2 linked regions of the Tunturibacter psychrotolerans genome follow. The protein of the gene in region 1 interacts with the protein of each later gene in a pairwise test. Links are inferred from orthologs where the notes say so. Each region holds a gene or a part of one and is shown on either strand. Other genes may lie near its edges.

Evidence for each region.
Region 2: the proteins of asd (region 1) and def interact in binary tests that used the Escherichia coli proteins (3 or more experiments, as listed by UniProt). The link is inferred for Tunturibacter psychrotolerans from one-to-one orthologs.

Annotation. Positions count from the first base shown.
Region 1 is NZ_CP132942.1:1,874,809-1,878,107, reverse strand. What follows is about bases 19-3,003. They hold asd (aspartate-semialdehyde dehydrogenase), read left to right. Parts: upstream 19-942; coding sequence 943-2,064; downstream 2,065-3,003. Other genes in these bases: lysC (lysine-sensitive aspartokinase 3), read left to right, coding at 2,091-3,003; RBB77_RS07715 (hypothetical protein), read left to right, coding at 432-797; RBB77_RS07720 (carboxypeptidase regulatory-like domain-containing protein), read left to right, coding at 19-386. In the rest of the region: more of RBB77_RS07720, read left to right, coding at 1-18; more of lysC, read left to right, coding at 3,004-3,299.
Region 2 is NZ_CP132942.1:2,133,415-2,136,723, forward strand. Bases 1-2,995 are described here. They hold def (peptide deformylase), read left to right. Parts: upstream 1-1,225; coding sequence 1,226-1,765; downstream 1,766-2,995. Other genes in these bases: aroC (chorismate synthase), read left to right, coding at 50-1,225; fmt (methionyl-tRNA formyltransferase), read left to right, coding at 2,062-2,994; RBB77_RS08855 (transcription antitermination factor NusB), read left to right, coding at 2,991-2,995. In the rest of the region: more of RBB77_RS08855, read left to right, coding at 2,996-3,309. UniProt on the Escherichia coli protein: Removes the formyl group from the N-terminal Met of newly synthesized proteins. Requires at least a dipeptide for an efficient rate of reaction. N-terminal L-methionine is a prerequisite for activity but the enzyme has broad specificity at other positions.

The sequences.
Region 1 (3,299 bases):
CGGTGGTACGCGGTGGATCGGTGGAGTTTCGGAACTCGGACTCTACGATGCATAACATTCATACGATGCCAACGGTGGTGGGGAGTCAGCCGATTGATATCTCGCAAGGGCCGAAGGGTGCGCCGCAGGTGAAGCAGTTCAACCAGCCGGAGGTAATGATTCCGGTGCGGTGCAACAACCATCCGTGGATGAACGCGTTCATCAATGTGTCGGCAACGCCATTTTTTGCGGTTACGGATGCGGATGGACACTTTGGGATCACTGGATTGCCGGCGGGGACGTATACTTTGGCGGCGGTGCACGAGAAGATGGGCGAACAAACGATGACGGTGACGGTTGAGCCGAAGGGGACGACGAAGGCGGACTTCAGTTTCAGTGCGAAGTAGAAGTTGATCGCGCTATGAAGATCAAAGGACAGCTACGGAGGCAGGATGATTGCAGAATTGGCGGTTTTGGCAGCACAGCATACGGCGCAGTTCACGGTTGATCTGGCGTTCGTGGTTCACGCGTTGCCGCTTTGGTTTCTGGTGTTTGCTCTGTTTTTGCCTCGGCTGGCGATGGTTGTGGCCTGGTTTCAGGGTCTGCTGGGGCCGTTTCATTTCGATCTGACCCCGCCTCACTTTCAAGGTTTGGTTCCACTGCTTTTCTGGCTGCTGCTGCCGCGGGCACTGATTCTTTATCTGATCTACCAGGATCAGGGGATTCACTTCTGGTTTCTGTTGCATCTGCTGGTGGCGCTGTTGGTGTGGGCTGGCGGTGGGCACCGGATGACGCGCACACGGCGGCGGGATAACTAGATATTGTCCTGCCGGACGGGCCTCCTGCGCGGAGAGCGGTCACTTCGTGACTTGTCTACCTTTTTGCTAGGTGCTCTGCTTGGTCCTCCCGTTGGTCGGCTTTTGGGTGAGTGACGGTGTTCGGTCCGCGAGTTATTCTTAGTAGATGGAACGACGCAGGGTTGGCATTCTTGGCGCGACCGGAATGGTCGGGCAGCGATTCATTCAACTTTTGAGCAATCACCCGTGGTTCGAGATTGCGTGGCTGGCGGCGAGCGATCGCAGTGCCGGGAAGACGTATGCCGAGGCTTGTAAGTGGAAGCTGGATACTCCGCTGCCGAAGCGGATTGCGGCGATGACGCTGCAACCGAATGTTCCTGAGGGATCGGCGATCGAGTTGCCGAAGATTATCTTTGCGGCGCTTGACGCGGATATTGCGCGAGAGCTGGAGCCGAAGTTTGCGGCAGCGGGTTGCGCGGTGATTTCGAACTCGAGCGCATTCCGGATGACAGCCGATGTACCGCTGGTGGTGCCGGAGGTGAATTCGGATCATCTTGCGCTGCTGGAGACGCAGAGCTCGCGGAAGGACCGCGGTGGGCGTGGGGGATATATCGTTACGAATCCGAACTGCAGCGCGATTGGGCTGGTGCTGGCTTTGAAGCCGCTTGAGGAAAAGTTCGGGATTGAGAGTTTGTTTGTGTCGACGATGCAGGCGGTGAGCGGCGCGGGATATCCGGGAGTGGCATCGCTCGACATTCTGGGGAACGTGGTGCCGTTTATCAAGAATGAAGAGGAGAAGCTGCAGGAAGAGGTCGGCAAGCTGCTGGGTAAGCGGAAGAGCTCGGGGATTGAGCTGCTGGATGCGAAGGTGAGCGCGCATTGCAACCGGGTGGCGGTGGAGGATGGACACACGGAGTGCGTGAGCATGAAGCTGAAGAAGAAGGCTACGCGGGAGGAGATTCTGGCGGCGTGGAGTGAGTTTCTGCCGTTGCAGGGACAGCATCTGCCTACGGCTCCGGAGCAGCCGGTGGAGTATGACGAAGGAGTCGACCGGCCACAGCCTCGACTGGACAGGATGCGCGGACATGGAATGGCGGCGACGGTAGGGCGTTTGCGTGAGTGCACGCTGCTGGATTGGAAGTTTGTGGTGCTGTCGCACAATACGATTCGCGGTGCGGCGGGAGCGGCGGTGTTGAACGCGGAGGTGTTGGCGTTGTTAGGAAAGCTGGATAAGTTGGGAGTTCCATTGGAGACGTTTTCGGCGAAGGCTGTGGCGGTGACGGCTTGAGTGTAGCGCGAGAGAAGCTGGTTGTGATGAAGTTTGGGGGCACGTCGGTGGAGGACGCGCCGGCGATGAAACGGACGGCGGCTATCGTTCGCGGACGGCGGGAGAAGGGGCTGGAGGCTGTTGTCGTTGTGTCGGCGATGGCGAAGGTGACTGATCTACTGTTGTCGGCTGCAGCGGCTGCGGGCCGCGGGGATAAGGCAGGGGCACTAGCGATTGGGGCTCGGCTGAGGCATCGGCATATCGACACTTCGAACACGTTGCTGGAGGGGGAACGGTGTGTACGGGTTCAGCAGGTGCTGCATCAGGAGTTCGATGCGCTTGACGATCTGCTGCGCGGGATTGCTGCGGTGGGAGAGCTGACGCCTCGCACGAATGACCTGGTGGTGAGCTTTGGGGAGCGGATGTCGAGCAGGATGATGGCCGAGGCTCTGAGCCAGCAGGGGCTGGAGGGCGCGCATGTCGATGCCCGGAGCTGCATCATCACGGATGCGAGCTACGGCAAGGCTGTGCCACAGGACGCGGCGATTGAAGCGAAGCTGGCAGAGATTGTGTTGCCACTGGTTCAAGCTGGAAAGACGCCGGTGATGGGAGGGTTTATTGGTTCGACGGCAGAAGGGGTTACGACTACGCTTGGGCGCGGAGGAAGTGACTTCACCGCTTCGCTAGTAGGGGGGGGAATGCATGCGGGCGCGATTGAGATCTGGACGGACGTGAATGGAATTATGACGACCGATCCGAGGATCTGCCCGGATGCGTTGCGGGTGAAGACTATCAGCTTTGAAGAGGCTGCGGAGTTGGCTTACTTCGGCGCGAAAGTGCTCCATCCGGCGACGATTCTGCCGGCGGTGCAAAAGAGTATTCCAGTGTGGGTGCTGAACTCGCGCAATGCGGAGAATGAGGGCACGAAGATCACTGCGATGGCGGCGAGGTGCGCGAGTCCATTCAAGAGCATTGCGGCGAAGAAGCGGTTGACGATTATCGACGTCGTTGCTAGCCGGATGCTGATGTCGCATGGGTATCTGAAGGCGGTGTTCGATGTCTTCGATAAGTACAAGTGCGCGATTGATATGGTTTCGACGAGCGAGGTGAGTATCTCGTTGACGGTGGATAGCAATCAGCAGCTTCCGGAGATCTGTGCAGAGCTGGCGAAGATTGCTGATGTGAAGATGGAAGGACACAAGGCGCTGGTGTGCCTGGTGGGCGAGGATATTCGCGGACACAATGGCATTGCGGGG
Region 2 (3,309 bases), 260 kb from region 1 along the record:
TTGTTACAATTTAAGTTTGCCGCGCGGTATATGAGGGGATAGATACGGGATGTTGCGATTTTCGACAGCGGGAGAGAGCCACGGGGAGAGCCTGGTGGCGATGGTGAGTGGGCTGCCCGCGGGGGTGGTCGTCGAGCAGGAATTTATTGATCGGGAGATGTGGCGGCGGCAGAAGGGATATGGCCGCGGTGGGCGGATGCGGATCGAGCGGGACTCGGCGCATATTTTGAGCGGCGTGAGGCATGGCAAGACGATCGGGTCGCCGATTGCAATGGTGATTGCGAATAACGACTGGAAGAACTGGACGGAGATTCTGCCGGTGGAGGCGGGAGATGCGACGAAGCATAAAGCTGTCGCTTCGCCGCGGCCTGGGCATGCGGATCTGGCGGGGAGTTTGAAGTACGACTTTCCGGATGCGCGGTATGTGCTGGAGCGGGCGAGTGCGAGGGAGAGTGCGGCGCGGGTGGCGGCGGGTGCGGTGGCGAAGATGTTGCTGCGGGCCGTGGGTGTTGAGGTTGCTAGCCATGTGATTCGCGTGGGGAAGGCGGAGCTCGGAAGGGCGGCGACGTGGGAGGAGATTGCGGCGCTGCAGTTGAAGGATGAGGTTTTGTTGAACTGCGTGGATGCGGAGGCCGAGGCTGCGATGAAGGCTGAGGTCGATGCGGTGCTGCGGACGGGCGATACCGTGGGCGGGGTGTTTGAGGTGGTGGTGCATGGTCTGCCTCCGGGTGTGGGGACGCATGCGAATTGGGATGAGCGTTTGGATGGGTTGTTGGCGCAGGCGGTGATGAGTCTGCAGGCGGTGAAGGCGGTGGAGCTGGGGCGTGGGGTGACGGCGGCGGAGTCGGTGGGGTCGGCGGTGCATGATGCGATTGGGTATGAGGGTGCTGATCAGGCGTTTACGAAGTTTTCGCGGGAGCAGAATAATGCCGGTGGAGTTGAGGGTGGGATTTCGAATGGCGAGGATGTTGTGGTGCGGGGGTATTTGAAGCCGATTTCTACGTTAAGACGGCCGCTGGGTTCGGTGAGTTTTGAGACGCGTGAGCCGGTGAAGGCTGCGTATGAGCGGAGCGATGTTTGTGTGGTTCCGGCGGCTGGTGTTGCGGCGGAGGCGATGGTTGCGCTGACGGTGGCGCGGCTGGTGGTGGAGAAGTTTGGCGGTGACTCGCTGCGTGAGATGCAGCGAAATTTCAATGGCTATTGTGAGCAGATTCGAGCGTATTGAGTGACGACTAAGGCGACTGAGAAGAAGACGAAGATTCATGAAGTGGTTAAGTGGCCGGATCCGGTGCTGGCGAAGCGCGGGGAGACGGTGACGGTGTTTGACGCGAAGCTGAAGAAGCTGACCGACGAGATGTTCGAGTCGATGTATGAGGCGCAGGGGATTGGGCTGGCGGCGCCGCAGATTGCGATCTCGCAACGGATTACGGTTATCGATGTGAGCTTTAAGAAGAATCCGGAGGAGAAGATTGTGCTGATCAATCCGGAGATTATTGAGCGTGAAGGCAAGCAGGTGGAGGAGGAGGGGTGCCTGAGTCTGCCGGAGATTCGGGAGAAGGTTTCGCGGGCGGAGTGGGTGAAGGTGAAGGCGCAGGATGTGACGGGGGAGTGGTTCGAGATTGAAGGGACGGAGTTGCTGGCGCGGGCGATGCAGCATGAGATCGATCATCTTGATGGGGTGCTGTTTATTGATCGGTTGAGCCGGTTGAAGCGGGATTTGGTGATTCGGAAGATCAAGAAATTGATTAAGAATGGTGAGTGGTGAAGCACTGCTCCATGACGTAGCATTGCTCGAATGAGTGGAACTGTGAAGTTCGCGCTTCTTTGCGGCCTGGGCGGTGTAGCGGTACCCGTAGGCATAATGGCCTCCAATTCTCAAATCTCGACAAATGTGCTTCTCGCATTGTGGCCGACATCCATATTTGGGATTGGTTTCAACGGGCCGACGTTCTCGCCTCTGGGGATCATTATCGGGGCGATCGAATTAGGTGGAAATTTCCTTATTTACGCCTCGGCAGGTCTTTTGATTGCCGTAACAAGTCGGCGAATCTGGGGGAAGAAATGAGACTAGTTTTTTGTGGGACGCCGGAGTTCGCAGTACCAACGCTTGAAGCGGTGATTGCGGCGGGGCATGAGGTTGCGCTGGTGGTGACACAGCCGGATCGCGCAGCGGGACGCGGGCTGGAGGTGAATGTGCCTCCGGTGAAAGAGGCAGCGCTGAAGCACGGCCTGCCGGTAGTGCAGCCTGAGAAGATCAAGAACAACGTTGAATTCAGAGAGCGTCTGGAGAAGATCGCGCCGGATGCGATTCTTGTGGTGGCGTATGGGCGGATTATTCCGCAGTGGATGCTGGAGCTGCCGCGATTTGGGAATATCAATCTCCATGGATCGCTGCTGCCTAAGTATCGTGGGGCTGCGCCGATCCAGTGGGCTGTGGCTTGCGGCGAAGTGGTGACGGGCGTGACGACGATGCGGCTCGATGCGGGGCTTGATACAGGCGATATGCTGCTGGCGCAGGTGTGTCCGATTGGGCAGGAGGAGACGGCAGAGGATGTGTATGGGTGTCTTGCTCCGTTGGGTGCGGAGTTGATGGTAGAGACGCTGAAGAGGCTGGAGGCGGGAAAGATTTGCCCTGAGGTGCAGGATCATTCGCTGGCTACGCTGGCTCCGATTTTGAAGCGGGAGGATGGGCTGATCGATTTCTCGCGGACGGCGCAGCAGATCTATGACAGGTGGCGCGGGTTTCAGCCATGGCCGGGGGCGCATACGACGTTGCGCGGGAAGAAATTGATTGTGGGGAAGATGAAGATTGGTGGAGAGCGCTCGGTTGCTCAAGGGGAGTTGCTGGTGGAGGGAGAGGCGATGCTTCTTGGGTGCGCGGACAAGAGGGCGGTGGAGCTGCTTGAGGTGCAGATGGAAGGGAAGAAGAAGATGAGCGCGGCTGAGTTTTTGCATGGGTATCAGGTGAAGAGCGGCGAACGGTTGGGACTATGAAGGACGAGTCGAAGGTGGGAGTGGGAAAGCCGAAGCATTTGAAGCCTGGTGGTGCGAAGGCAGTTGCGGGTGAGACGGGGGTGGTGCGGAAGAGGCCTGTGTCTGCGGGGCCTACGGCTTCGGTGGAAGCGGCGGTAGCGAAGATTACGCCTGCGCGGCTGGCTGCTTTTGAGATTTTGAAGTTGGTGGGAGAGAACAAGGGGCACAGCGATGAGTTGTTGCACTCGGCGCGGGTGGATGGGTTGTCGCCGGAGGATCGGAACCTGACGACTGCGCTGGTGATGGGGGTACTGCGTTGGCAGATTGCGCTGGATG